One region of the Rhizobium sp. 768_B6_N1_8 genome, then DNA from elsewhere that is predicted to be linked to it. Evidence: riboswitches for the same ligand, from Rfam matches in the RefSeq annotation. Region 1 holds a riboswitch; the other holds the start of a gene.
What was found. A riboswitch is a leader RNA that binds a small molecule or an ion and turns the genes downstream of it on or off. The one in region 1 is predicted to bind FMN.

Region 1 (7,186 bases):
GCCCTTCCTGCAGCAGGTCATCATCGGCGTCGTCATCGTTCTCGCTGTCGGCGCAGAAACGATCCGGAAGCGGCGGGCTGCCTGATCATTCCGCCCGCAGACGATGCGGGCGTGAAGAAATTCCTCTCCGAGAGGTTTGGAGCGGAGCTATTGCCCGAGGGGGAGGATACCCGAGGGTTCACTAACAACGGAGGAACTGACATGAAATTTGCGCGCACTCTGCTCGCGTCTGCCGCCCTGCTTGGCCTCAGCCTCGGATCCGTTCAGGCGGCCGAAGTCAAGAAGCTCGGCCTTGCCGTCGCCAATTTGCAGGCAAACTTCTTCAACCAGATCAAGCAGTCCGTCGAAGCTGAAGCCAAGAAGCGTGGCATCGAGGTCCTCACCGTCGACGCCAAGGGCGATGGCCCGACCCAGGTCAACCAGATCCAGGACCTGCTGACCCAGAATATCGACGCACTGATCTACATCCCGGCAGGCGCTGCTGCAGCCAGTGTGCCGGTCAAGCTCGCAAAGCAGGCCGGCATTCCGGTCGTCAACGTCGACCGGAATGCTGAAGGCGCTCCGGGCGATACCTTCCTGGCGACCGATTCCGTCGCCTCCGCCAAGGCGGTTTGCGACTACATCCTCAAGGAAGCCGGCGGCAAGGGCAAGATGGTCATCATCCATGGCCAGAAGGGCACCACGCCTGAACTGGACCGCACCAAGGGGTGCCAGGAATCCCTGAAGGCCTATCCGGACGTGAGCGTCGTCGCCGAGCAATATTCCAACATGTGGAGCCAGGACGAGGGCTTCCAGATCATGCAGAATATGCTCCAGTCGAATTCTGATGTCTCGATCGTCTTTGCCCAGGCAGATGGACTGGCGCTCGGTGCGGCCCAGGCGATCAAGGTCGCTAATCCATCGCAAAAGATCGTGGTCGGTGGTTTTGATGGCGACACCGCTGCGCTCGAGGCCCTCAGCAAGGGTGTGTTCGACGTGACCGCGACACAGCAGACGCAGAAGATGGGCCGCGATGCGGTGGAGAACGCGGTCAAGCTCGCTGCCAAGGAAAAGGTGCCACCGGTTCAGCTGATGGACGCCACGCTGACGACCAAGGAAAACGTGGCAGGCTTCATCGCCAACCATCCGTAATCAGTCAAAATCTCGAGGAGGTGTGCTGTGACCGAGCCGGTTCTTTCCCTGAGGGGCATATCCAAGCGCTACGGACCGCTCCAGGTTCTGAAAAATGTGGACCTGGACGTCTATCCCGGCGAGGTGGTGGCACTTCTCGGCGAAAACGGCGCCGGCAAGTCGACGCTGTCAGGCATCATTGCCGGATCACGCACACCGTCCGAGGGCACGATGACATGGCTGGGGCAGCCTTATGCCCCGGCCGCTCCACGCGAGGCGATCGACAAGGGCGTCGTGCTGATCCATCAGGAACTGCAGCTTCTGCCGCATCTTTCAATCGCTGAAAATGTCTTCATCGGTCGTTGGCCGATGAAGAACGGCGTGGTCGACCGTACCCAGATGGTCCGCCGCGCCCAGGAACAGCTCGCACGGCTGAACCTGCACATTCCCGCGACCCGAAAGGTTGCCGGTCTTTCGACCGCCAACCAGCAGCTGATCGAGATTGCCAAGGCGCTGGCGCTCAATGCAAAACTCCTGATCCTCGACGAGCCGACCGCAGCCCTTGGCGGGGCGGAGACGGAAGCCCTGTTCGAGCAGGTGCGCAAGCTCCGCGCCGAGGGCGTAGGCATCATCTACATCTCCCACCGCATGGAAGAGATCAAAAAGATCACCGATCGCATCGTCGTGCTTCGCGACGGAGAGCGCGTCCATGAATTTGCCGACAGTTCGACGCCGGTACGCACGATCGTCGAAAGCATGGTCGGCCGCTCGCTCGATCGCATGTTTCCGACCCTTCCCGAGCCGACCAGCAGGCCCGTGCTCGAAGTGTCCGGCCTGACGTCGCCGGATGATTCCTTCCGGGATGTAAGTTTCGACGTTCACGCGGGCGAGATCCTCGGCATTGCCGGCCTCGTCGGTGCCGGCCGCACCGAGCTCGTGCGCGCGATTTCCGGTGCCGATCCAATCAGCGCCGGCTCGGTCCGGCTGGAAGGCGAGGCGCTGAAGCTGCGCAGCCCTGCGGATGCGATCGCCAAGGGCATCGTGATGGTTCCGGAAGATCGCAAGGATCAAGGGCTCGTCGTTGCACACAAGATCAGCGAGAACATCATCTACGCCAATCTCGACAAGCTTGGCGGGCGCTGGCTCACTTCGAGCGTGAAACGCGTTTTCGCCGAAAAGGCGGTGGCGAAATTCGGCGTCAAGGGGCGTGCGGAGCAGTTTGCCTCCGACCTCTCGGGTGGCAACCAGCAGAAGGTCGTCATCGCCAAATGGCTGATGCGCGATCCGAAGGTCGTGGTGCTGGACGAGCCCACACGCGGTATCGATGTCGGAGCCCGCGCCGGCATCTACGATATCATCGTCAACCTCGCCAAACAGGGCGTCGCGGTCATCGTCGTAAGCTCCGATCTCGAGGAGGTTCTCGGCGTATCTAACCGCATTCTCGTGCTGGCGCAGGGCAAACAGGCAGGCATTTTGAAGCGTGACGAGGCGAACGACGTCTCGGTCATGGAACTGGCGACAATCTAGGCAAAGACAGAAAGGAAGAGCGGTGTCCGACATCTCTCTGAACGCACCTAAACTATTTGATCTCAGCGGCCAGGTTGCCATCGTGACGGGCGCCGGCAGCGGCATCGGGCAAAGGATCGCCATCGGTCTTGCCCAGTGCGGCGCCGACGTGGCGCTTCTCGATCGCCGCACTGATGACGGTCTTGCCACGACTGCCAGCCATATCAGGGCTGCCGGTCGCCGCTCGATCGAGATTGCTGCCGACGTCACCAGTAAATCGTCGCTTGCCGAAGCCGTCGCCCGCACCGAAGCCGATCTCGGTGCGCTCTCGCTTGCTGTCAATGCCGCCGGTATCGCCAACGCTAATCCCGCCGAGGAGATGGAAGAGGATCAGTACCAGACGCTGATGGACATCAACCTGAAGGGCATCTTCCTGTCCTGCCAGGCCGAGGCACGCGCCATGTTGAAGAACGGCCGCGGGTCGATCGTCAACATCGCCTCCATGTCGGGCGTTATCGTCAATCGCGGTTTGAGCCAGGCCCATTACAATGCCTCGAAGGCGGGCGTGATCCATATGTCGAAGTCGTTCGCCATGGAGTGGGTCGGGCGCGGCATCCGCGTCAACACGATTTCGCCGGGCTATACCGCAACGCCGATGAACACCCGGCCGGAGATGGTACATCAGACCAAGCTCTTCGAAGAACAGACGCCGATGCAGCGTATGGCCAGTGTCGATGAGATGGTCGGTCCTGCGGTCTTCCTGCTCTCGAATGCTGCAAGTTTCGTGACGGGTGTCGATCTGCTCGTTGACGGCGGCTTCTGCTGCTGGTGATGACATGCGTAAGCTGATCGCAGGCAATTGGAAAATGAACGGTCTCGTCTCCTCCCAAGCTGAGATCGAGGCGCTGAAGGGGCTAACGGGCAGTGCGACGTGCGATATCGTCGTCTGCCCGCCCTTCACGCTGATCGACCGCGCCGTGGCGCGGGTCAAGGATACTGATCTCGCCATCGGCGCGCAGGATTGCCACGCGCAGTCGTCGGGTGCCCACACGGGCGAAATTTCTGCCGAAATGCTTGCCGATCTCGGTGCGCGCTATGTCATCCTCGGACATTCCGAACGCCGTGTCCTGAACGGCGAGGACGATGAGATTGTGCTGGGGAAGGCGCTTGCCGCGCATCGGGCAGGCTTGATTTCGATCGTCTGCGTCGGTGAGACACGCCATGAGCGCGACGAAGGCCGGGCAATCGAAGTCGTCGGCGAACAACTGCGGGGATCCGTCCCCGAGGGTGCTACCAGCCGAAATCTTGTCATCGCCTATGAACCCGTCTGGGCAATCGGAACCGGACTGGTGCCGACCCACGAACAGATTGAGGAGGTCCATGCGGCGATCCGGCAGATGCTCGAAGAGCGGCTGGGCAGCGATGGCCATTCGGTCAAGATCCTCTATGGCGGCTCGGTCAAGGCATCCAATGCAGAGGCGATATTCGGGCTTCGCAATGTGGACGGAGCGCTGGTCGGCGGCGCTTCGCTGAAGGCCTCGGAATTCGCAGGAATTATTTCGGCAGCCGTTTGAACTCTGAGTGCGGAGACAAGTGTCGCCAGTGCAGATCGGTGCGCTCACGCCGGCGCCGTTGAAAGGAAAAGAGAATGCAACGTTTTGAAAACAAGACCGTCGTCATTACCGGCGCAAGCCGCGGTATCGGTGCAGCGATCGCCAAACGCTTTGCGCGCGAAGGCGCCAATCTCGTCGTTTCGGCCAATGAAGACAGCGTGCATGGCGTGGCAGAACAGATCAAGTCAGATGGCGGCAAGGTTATTTCCTTCGTTGGCGACGTCACTGACAAGTCAAGCGTCAAGGCCCTTTATGACGCAGCCGAGCAGGCATTCGGCGCTGTCGACGTCTCCATCCAGAATGCCGGCGTCATCACCATCGCCCGCATCGAGGATATGACCGAGGGCGAGTGGGACAAGGTCATGGCCGTCAACACCAAAGGCGTGTTCCTCTGCGCCCAGGAAGCGATCGCCCGCATGCGCAAGCACGGCCGCGGCGGCCGTCTCATCAACACGGCCTCCGGCCAGGCGCGCGACGGCTTCATCTACACGCCGCATTATGCCGCCTCGAAGATGGGCGTCGTCGGCATCACCCAGAGCCTTGCCAAGGAAGTCGCCACCGACGGCATCACCGTCAACGCCTTCTGCCCGGGCATCATCGAGACCGACATGTGGGCCTATAACGACCAGGCATGGGGCAAGCTGCTCGGCAATTACGGCCCCGGCGAACTGATGAAGGAATGGGTCGAAGGCATTCCGATGAAGCGCGCCGGTTCCGGCGAAGACGTCGCCGGCCTCGTCACCTTCCTTGCCAGCGACGATGCAGCCTACATTACCGGCCAGACCATCAATGTCGATGGCGGCCTCATCATGTCCTAGCTCTGTTCGACAATAGGAAACGGTGCTTTCACCTCTGCGAGGCAGTTCCCGCGGCGAGATCTGCACCCAACCTCTTGCAGAACAAGGCCTTCATCATCTATCTAAGTAATGTTCTCAGGGCGGGGTGCAATTCCCCACCGGCGGTATCGAGGCAACTCGGAGCCCGCGAGCGCCTTCGTGGAAGCGAAGGGTCAGCAGATCCGGTGAGATGCCGGAGCCGACGGTCATAGTCCGGATGGAAGAGAGCAACGCAGAGGACACCGCTCGGCACGCGGTGTTTCATATGCTTGTTCGCCCAAGGGAAAATGGTGGCTTTTGACAGGCCATGTACGCCGCACACTGCGGCTAACCCTTGAAAGGCAGAGAAGATGGCAATTTCCAAAATCGAAGATGCGATCGTCGCGATTGCGCGTGGCGAGATCGTGGTCGTCGTCGACGATCGTGATCGTGAAAACGAGGGCGACCTCGTCATCGCATCCGAGGCAATCACCCCGCAGGCGATCGCCTTCATGATGAATTATGCTCGCGGCCTCATCTGTGTGGCAATGGAAGGCGAGCGGCTGGACGAGCTGCAGATCCCGCAGATGGTCCCCAACAATACCGAACTTTTGAAGACGGCTTTCACCGTGTCGGTTGACTATATTCCTGAAACGACGACCGGAATTTCGGCGGCTGACCGCGCCGCGACGGTTCGCGCACTCATTGCCGAGACGTCCCGCCCCGAGGATTTTGCGCGGCCCGGCCATATCTTCCCGTTGCGTGCGCATCCGAACGGCGTGCTTTCTCGTCCAGGTCATACCGAGGCGGCTGTCGACCTCGCAAGGCTTGCCGGCCTGTCGCCGTCAGGTGTCATCTGCGAGGTGGCCAATGATGATGGCACGATGGCACGCCTGCCCGAGCTTGAGCAGTTTGCCGAACGGCACGGCCTCCATCTGATCACAATCGAGGATCTCATTGCTTATCGGGGCGTGAGAGCGCCTGTTAAGGCCGCCTAGTAAGCGTGTCTTGGCCTGGCGTAAAAGAGCCACGGCGAGCCAAGATCGCGTGGGTGCCGTTTGTGTAGTCTGCAACGAGGCACTCGCGCTCTGGCACGGATAAGCAGCGTGAGCTATTAGCTCGACGAAGGCCCGATCACGCGGGCCTTCGATGTTTCACCATGCCTTCAGACGACGAGTGCTAGCGCCGGTCCCTGATCGTCCGTCTTGCGTTCCTGGCCGGCCGTGCCTTCCAGGCTCTCGGAAGCCAGCAGATTGAACTCCCGACGTTCTTTCTCCGATACGATCGCGAGGTCGATGACCTTCTGCAGGTTGGCGGCATGGCGGAAGGTGGGATCGTCCTGCTTTCCGGTTCTGACCGCTTCGGCAAAGCGCTGGTAGTTGGTCAGCACTGACGGCACCTCGATGTCACGCCAGGTGGCGCTTTCAATATCGTCACCGAAGCAGCCCCGAAGATCTGAGCCGTCAGGACGATGGATGACTTCGAGGCTGCCTTTTTCGCCATAGATGCGCAGCTTCAGTTCGTTGAGATGACCGGTCGCCCAGCGTGTCGCATGGATGACGCCGAGAGCGCCATTGGCGAAATCGACAGACATGGTGAAGCTGTCATTGGCGTCGAGCATATATTCACCGATCTGTCCGCCCGGCGCCTTGTTGAAGGTCTTGAGACGCGCAAAGACATGGTCGATATCGGTCGCGGCGCCATAAGCGGCGAAATCGAGAATATGAATGCCGACATCGCCGAGCACGCCGTTCGATCCATGGCCGGTGGACAAGCGCCACAGCCAGCGCGATTCCGTGCGCCAGTCGCCCCAGGCGCGGGACACCAGCCAGCTCTGCAGATAGGAGGCCTCCACATGGCGGATGGTGCCAAGTTCGCCTGCCAACACCATCTCGCGCGCCCGTTGCAGCGGTGCGACGTTGCGATAGGTGAGGTTGACCATGTTGATGACGCCGGCGGCCTCAGCCGCGTCCGTCATCTCAAGCGCATGGGCGTAGTTTTCTGCCAGCGGCTTTTCGCAGAAGACGTGTTTGCCGGCGGCGATCAGCGCCAAGCTCGTCGCATGATGTATCCGGTCAGGCGTGACGTTGGTGGCGGCATCGAATTCGCCCCAGGCGATCGCTTCCTCGAGCGTGCTGAAGC
Region 2 (7,186 bases), on a different contig from region 1:
GAAGCAGGAGATGCTGGAAACCACCAGCGTCAAGGCTCGCCTCGAAAAGGCGCTTGGCTTCATGGAAGGCGAAATCTCGGTCCTGCAGGTCGAAAAGCGCATCCGCTCGCGCGTCAAGCGCCAGATGGAGAAGACCCAGCGCGAATACTACCTGAATGAGCAGATGAAGGCGATCCAGAAGGAACTCGGCGACGGCGAGGAAGGCCGCGACGAGATGAGCGAACTGGAAGAGCGCATCGCCAAGACCAAACTGTCCAAGGAAGCCCGTGAAAAGGCCGATGCGGAGCTGAAGAAGCTGCGCCAGATGAGCCCGATGTCGGCGGAAGCCACCGTCGTGCGCAACTATCTGGACTGGCTGCTCGGTATTCCCTGGGGCAAGAAGTCGAAGATCAAGGCCGATCTCAACAATGCCGAGAAGATCCTCGAAGCCGATCACTTCGGTCTCGAAAAGGTCAAGGAGCGCATCGTCGAGTATCTGGCGGTCCAGGCTCGTGCCACCAAGATCAAGGGTCCCATCCTGTGCTTGGTCGGCCCTCCGGGCGTCGGTAAGACCTCGCTCGCCCAGTCGATTGCCAAGGCAACCGGCCGTGAATATGTCCGCATGGCTCTCGGTGGCGTCCGTGACGAAGCCGAAATCCGCGGCCACCGCCGCACCTATATCGGTTCGATGCCCGGCAAGGTCATCCAGTCGATGAAGAAGGCGAAGAAGTCCAACCCGCTCTTCTTGCTCGATGAGATCGACAAGCTCGGCCAGGATTATCGCGGCGATCCGTCTTCGGCTTTGCTCGAGGTACTCGATCCGGCTCAGAACTCGACCTTCATGGACCACTACCTGGAAGTCGAATACGACCTGTCGGACGTGATGTTTATCACGACGGCGAATACGCTGAACATCCCGGCTCCGCTGATGGACCGCATGGAAATCATCCGTATCGCCGGCTACACCGAAGACGAAAAGCGCGAGATCGCCAAGCGGCACCTGCTGCCGAAGGCCATCAAGGAACATGCGCTGCAGCCGAGCGAATTCTCGGTCAGCGACGATGCCCTGATGGCGATCAGCCAGCATTATACCCGCGAAGCCGGTGTCCGTAACTTCGAACGCGAATTGATGAAGCTCGCCCGCAAGGCGGTCACAGAGATCATCAAGGGCAAGACGAAGTCGGTTCACGTCACGGCAGCGAATATCGACGATTATCTTGGCGTTCCGCGCTTCCGCCACGGCGAAGCCGAGCGTGAGGATCAGGTCGGCGTGGTCACGGGTCTTGCCTGGACGGAAGTTGGCGGCGAGTTGCTGACGATCGAAGGCGTCATGATGCCCGGCAAGGGCCGCATGACCGTCACCGGCAACCTGAAGGAAGTGATGAAGGAATCGATCTCGGCAGCGGCGTCTTACGTCCGCTCGCGCGCCGTCGATTTCGGCATCCAGCCGCCGCTCTTCGACAAGAGCGACATCCATGTGCACGTGCCGGAAGGCGCAACGCCGAAGGATGGTCCGTCTGCAGGTGTCGCGATGGCAACCGCGATCGTCTCGATCATGACTGGCATTCCGGTCAACAAGGATGTGGCAATGACGGGTGAAATCACCCTGCGCGGCCGTGTCCTGCCGATCGGCGGCCTGAAGGAAAAGCTGCTGGCCGCATTGCGCGGCGGCATCAAGAAGGTGCTGATTCCGGAAGAGAATGCCAAGGATCTGGCAGAGATTCCGGACAACGTGAAGAACAACATGGAGATCATTCCGGTCTCCCGCATGGGCGAAGTGATCAAGCATGCGCTGGTCCGTCGTCCCGAGCCGATCGAGTGGGATGGCACGGTGGAAACGCCCGTCATCGCGACTGTCGAAGGGCTCGATGATGCAGGTGCAGCCATCGCTCATTGAGCTTTGGCGGCCACATTTATGCCCAATTGTTGCAAATCCTGAAAAAGGCCGGCGGAAACGCCGGCCTTTTTTGTGAAAACGTCATGTAGACGCTTGCTTTTCCTTGATTTGCAGGGTTTTTGGGTTCTCGGCGGGCCTGATGAAAGCGATTTCTGCGCCTAGCTTACAGATTGAGTTGTTTCAAACCATTTAGAAAGGGGTGGAAACATGAACAAGAATGAACTCGTGTCCGCAGTAGCCGAAAAGGCTGGACTGACGAAGTCTGACGCAGCATCTGCCGTAGACGCAGTTTTTGATGTTGTGCAGGCCGAGCTGAAGAACAAGGGCGACATCCGTCTCGCTGGCTTCGGCAGCTTCACGGTTTCTCATCGCGCTGCCACGAAGGGTCGCAACCCGTCGACCGGCGCCGAAGTTGACATTCCGGCACGCAACGTGCCGAAGTTCACGCCCGGCAAGGGCCTGAAGGACGCCGTCAACGGCTGATACGAGATTGTCCGCCGGCCGTAAACGAGAACGGTCGCGCAGGATTTCGAGGGGGGTTCGGCATCGCCGGACCCCTTTTTGTTTTCGCCGCTTGCGGCATGCAGCGCTTTGTCTTACGACGGTGATGTTCTCAGGGCGGGGTGAAAGTCCCCACCGGCGGTAAGGGCTACGGCCTGAGCCCGCGAGCGCCTTCTCAAGCCTTGGTTTGGGAAGGGTCAGCAGATCCGGTGTGATTCCGGAGCCGACGGTTAGAGTCCGGATGAAAGAGAATGAGCATGGCCGCGCGCGGGCAGGGATCTGTCGGCGTCTGCGTTCTGTAGCCTCATGCGTCCTGATTTATGTTTGGTCCCTATTCCGGATGGAAGACATGAATCAGAATTCCCTTGCAGTTTCGCACTCCCGCGCCTTCGCCGGTGCAGCCTTCATGGTGCTTGGAGGCGTCGTCTTCTCGCTCCTCAATGTCGTCACCCAATGGCTCACGATGAAGCTTGCCTTCCCGGCGGCCTCCGCAGCCTTCTGGCAATATGGCTTCGCCTTCCTTTTCTCCTTGCCCTTCCTGCGCAAGGTTGGCCTTTCTGCCATGCGCACGGATTATCCCTGGCGGCATATCGTGCGTGTCGTCCTTGCCGCGCTCGGCGTCGAGGCTTGGGTCTCCGGCCTCGCCTCCGTGCCGATCTGGCAGGCGATCGCACTCGTCATGACCTCGCCCTTCTTCATCATTCTCGGCGCACGCCTTTTCCTCGGCGAGCGTGTTGGCCCCACTCGCTGGATGGCGACAGGTGTCGGCTTTATCGGCGCCATGATCATCCTCCAGCCATGGTCGGACAGCTTCACCTGGGCAGCACTTCTGCCTGTTATCTCGGCCCTGCTTTGGGGCGCCTCTTCGCTCATCACCAAGAGCCTGACCGGCATTGAGAAGCCGGAGACGATCACCGTGTGGCTGCTGGTGCTGCTGACGCCGATCAATGGCGGCCTGGCGCTCGCGGCGGGCTTTGTGGTGCCGACGGGCGCCGCACTTGCTCTCTTCCTTCTGGCAGGCCTCCTGACGGTCGTGGCGCAATATCTGCTGACGCTCGCCTATGCCAGTGCCGACGCTGCCTATGTGCAGCCTTTCGACGACCTGAAGCTGCCGCTGAACGTGCTCGCCGGCTGGCTTTTCTTCGGCTATGCGCCGGCTGGTTATCTGTGGCTCGGCGCTGCGCTTATCCTCGCCGCGTCGCTCTTCATCATGCGCAGCGAGATGCGTCGCGAACGGCAGGCGGCCTGACGCAAACCGTACAAAATGTCGCAGGCTGTCATGTGTCTGTCATGGCAGTCCCGCAAAAAACCTCTGTTCGATTTTTTCGACATTGGGGGATTTTCAATGACATTGTCTTCGCGCAAGGCAGCGCTCGCTGCCATGCTTTTTGCATCCGTTGCCTTCCCGGCAGCGGCCGAGCCGGTTTTCAACCGCATCGCCTCTTTCCCGGTCGCGACCAACCTGCCGGCTGACAAGGACAAGCTTTCGGCCACCTCGGCCGAAATCATTACCGCTTCGCAGGATGGTAACACGCTGATCTACAGCGACAGTCCGCTCGGCGCGATTGGCTTCATCGACATCACCGATGCCAAAGCGCCCAAGGCCGGCGGCGCGCTGATGATGGACGGTGAACCGACCTCGGTCACGACTGCAGCCGGCAAGGCGCTCGTCGCCGTCAACACCGGCGAAAGCAAGCAGAAGCCGTCAGGCCGTCTGGCGATCGTCGATATCGCCGGTAAGAAGATCGATGCCACCTGCGATCTCGGCGGCCAGCCTGATTCGATCGCCCTCAACAAGGATAGGACGCTCGGCACTATCGCGATCGAAAACGAGCGCGACGAAGATGTCAACGACGGCAAGATCCCGCAGATGCCGGCAGGCGACCTCGTCGTCTTCCAGGTCAAGACCGACGGTACCGTCGATTGTGGCACAATCAAGCACGTTGCCCTGGCCGGTCTCGCCGGCGTTGCACCCGAGGATCCGGAGCCGGAATTCGTTGCCTTCAACAGCCAGAACGAAATCGCCCTGACCCTGCAGGAAAATAACGAGATCATCATCCTCGACGGCGCGACCGGCACGGTGAAGACGCATTTCACCGCCGGCACCGTTGATCTCACCGGCATCGACACCAAGCGTGACGGCGCCCTGAAATTTACCGGCGAGAAGAAGGGCGTCCATCGCGAGCCCGACGCTGTGAAGTGGCTGGACGACAACCGTCTCGTCGTCGCCAACGAAGGCGATTATGAAGGCGGTTCGCGCGGCTTCACCATCTTCGACAAGACCGGCAAGGTCCTCTTCGAATCCGGCAGCTCCTTCGAGCGTGCCGTCGCCGCGCTCGGCCACTATCCGGAAAGCCGCTCCTCGTCGAAGGGCGTCGAGCCGGAAGGTCTCGAAGCGGCCAAGTTCGGCACTGACAACCTGTTCTTCCTGCTCGCCGAGCGCGCTTCCGTCGTCGGCGTCTACAAGGACACGGGCGCCGATCCGGAACTGCTGCAGATCCTGCCGTCGGGTATTTCTCCGGAAGGCGCGATCGCCATTCCGCAGCGTAACCTGCTTGCGACCGCCAATGAACTCGACCTCGGCAAAGACGGCGGTGCGCGTTCGCACGTGATGATCTACGAGCGCCGCGAAGGCGAGAAGGCCTATCCGCACATTGTCTCCGCCGAGAAGGACGGCAATCCGATCGGCTTTGCAGCCCTTTCGGGCCTCGCCGCCGTTCCGGGCAAGCCGGGCATGCTCTACGCCGTCAGCGACAGCGTCCTCGGTTCGCAGCCGACGATCTACACGATCGACGCCACCAAGAAGCCGGCCGTCATCACCGATGCGCTGGTCGTCAAGCGTGACGGCGCTCCGGCTCAGAAGCTCGATATCGAAGGCATCGCTGTTGCCGCCGACGGCTCCTTCTGGCTGGCTTCGGAAGGCTATACCGAGCGCCTGGTTCCGCATGCGCTCTACAATGTTACCGCCAAGGGCGACATCAAGACCGAGATCGCCCTGCCGAAGGAGTTGCTCGCCAACGAAATCCGCTACGGCTTCGAAGGTGTCACGATCATCGGTACCGGCGACGATACAACGCTGTGGATGGCCGTTCAGCGCGAGTGGAACGACGACGAGAAGGGCTTTGTGAAGCTCCTCTCCTATAACCCCAAGAAGAAGGAATGGGGCGGCGTCCGCTATCCGCTTGATAAGACCGAGAGCGGCTGGGTCGGCCTCTCCGAAATCACCGCTCAGGGCGACAGCGTCTACATCATCGAGCGCGACAACCTCGTCGGCGATGCGGCCAAGCTGAAGAAGCTCTATAAGGTCGCAATCTCCGACCTGAAGCCCGGCAAGCTCGGGGCCGAACTGCCGGTCGTCAAGAAGACGGAAGCCCATGATTTCATCGGCGACCTGAAGTCGGCCACCAATGGCTATGTTCTCGACAAGCTGGAAGGTTTCGCCTTCGACGCATCAGGCAAGGCCTATGCTGTGACCGACAATGACGGTGTGAGCGACTCCTCGGGCGAAACCCTGTTCTTCCCGGTCAACCTGACCGCTACGAACTGAGTTCGCATTCCCGCGAAATGGAAAGGCCGGGTTTTGCCCGGCCTTTTCTTTGGCTCAATCACACTGACGACCCGACGGACCTAGACCATGAATTTGGGCAGTGCGGCCGCCAATGCGTCGACGGCAAGACGGATCCTGAGCGGCAGGTGCGGTGTCTGCAGCCAAAGCGCATGGCAGTCATAGAGAAACTCCGGCTGACCCGGCAGCAGCACTTCCAGCGCTCCAGCCTGCACGCGGTCGCGGATGAGCCAGTAAGGCAGCCAGGCAAGCCCCATGCCGGCCGTTGCCGCATCTGCAATTGCATCGAGATCATCGAGCCGCAATCGGCTGTTCGGCCGAACTTCCACCGGAGGCTGGTCGCCATGCGGGAAGAGCCATGGGCTGAAGCGGGCAGAGCGTGCGTAGATGATCGCATTGTGCCTGCCGATATCTTCGATCTGCTCAGGTCTACCATGCGCATCGAGATAGCTCGCTGAGGCGCAGACCACCATGCGCTGGCGCGCGACGCGGCGCGCGATAATGCCTGACCTGTCTGCCAGTTCGCCGGTCCGGATCGCGAGATCGTAACCGTCATCGGCGAGATCGGTAATGGGATCGCTGAGCGACAGATCGAGTTCGAGGTTCGGATATCGCTTTGCAAGCTCGATCAGAACCGGAAGCACGCAATGACGCCCAAAATGCACGGGCATGGTGACACGCAGCTTGCCGCATGGTTCGGAAAGATGATCGATCGCGAGCGCATCCGCCGCCTCCGTCTCGGCAAGGATCATCCGACAGCGCTCATAATAGGCGCGCCCAAAATCCGTCAGGCTCTGGCGGCGTGTCGTCCGGCTGATAAGGCTGACCCCCAATCGCTCTTCCAGAAAGCGGATGTGCTTGCCGACCATGGGGCCAGATAGGCCGAGTGCTGCTGCCGCTGCCGCAAATGAGCCCAGATCCACGGCCTTCACGAAGACGGTCATGCTGGTGAGACGATCCATATTGCAAACCCATAGTTTCTTCTGTCTTGCTTTCTGGCGAATTTATCTTCTGTCGTCCGCTTGTCATAGCTCATTCGGTTCAATTGTTTTGGAGTCGATGGAAATGGCACGCATAATCCGCTTTCACGAGCTGGGTGGTCCCGAGGTTCTTCGCATCGAGGATGTAAATGTACCGGCACCCGGGCCGGGGCAGGTTCAAATCCGCGTCAAGGCGCTGGGCATCAACAGAGCCGAGGCGCTGCTCCGGTCCGGCAACTACATCGAGACTGCGCCTTTGCCATC

Region 2: another riboswitch for FMN. It lies ahead of AB8B33_RS05770 (DMT family transporter); the one in region 1 lies ahead of ribB (3,4-dihydroxy-2-butanone-4-phosphate synthase).

Annotation. Positions count from the first base shown of each region.
Region 1 is NZ_JBPWPV010000002.1:308,438-315,623, forward strand. It holds gene AB8B33_RS25675 (ABC transporter permease) at 1-85, shown strand, start outside; gene AB8B33_RS25680 (sugar ABC transporter substrate-binding protein) at 202-1,131, shown strand; gene AB8B33_RS25685 (sugar ABC transporter ATP-binding protein) at 1,159-2,637, shown strand; gene AB8B33_RS25690 (SDR family oxidoreductase) at 2,660-3,448, shown strand; gene tpiA (triose-phosphate isomerase) at 3,453-4,190, shown strand; gene AB8B33_RS25700 (glucose 1-dehydrogenase) at 4,265-5,047, shown strand; FMN riboswitch at 5,154-5,298, shown strand; gene ribB (3,4-dihydroxy-2-butanone-4-phosphate synthase) at 5,416-6,042, shown strand; gene AB8B33_RS25710 (Gfo/Idh/MocA family protein) at 6,210-7,186, opposite strand, start outside.
Region 2 is NZ_JBPWPV010000001.1:1,125,703-1,132,888, forward strand. It holds gene lon (endopeptidase La) at 1-1,876, shown strand, start outside; gene hupB (DNA-binding protein HupB) at 2,084-2,359, shown strand; FMN riboswitch at 2,482-2,634, shown strand; gene AB8B33_RS05770 (DMT family transporter) at 2,718-3,626, shown strand; gene AB8B33_RS05775 (esterase-like activity of phytase family protein) at 3,723-5,924, shown strand; gene AB8B33_RS05780 (LysR substrate-binding domain-containing protein) at 6,005-6,904, opposite strand; gene AB8B33_RS05785 (zinc-dependent alcohol dehydrogenase family protein) at 7,008-7,186, shown strand, end outside.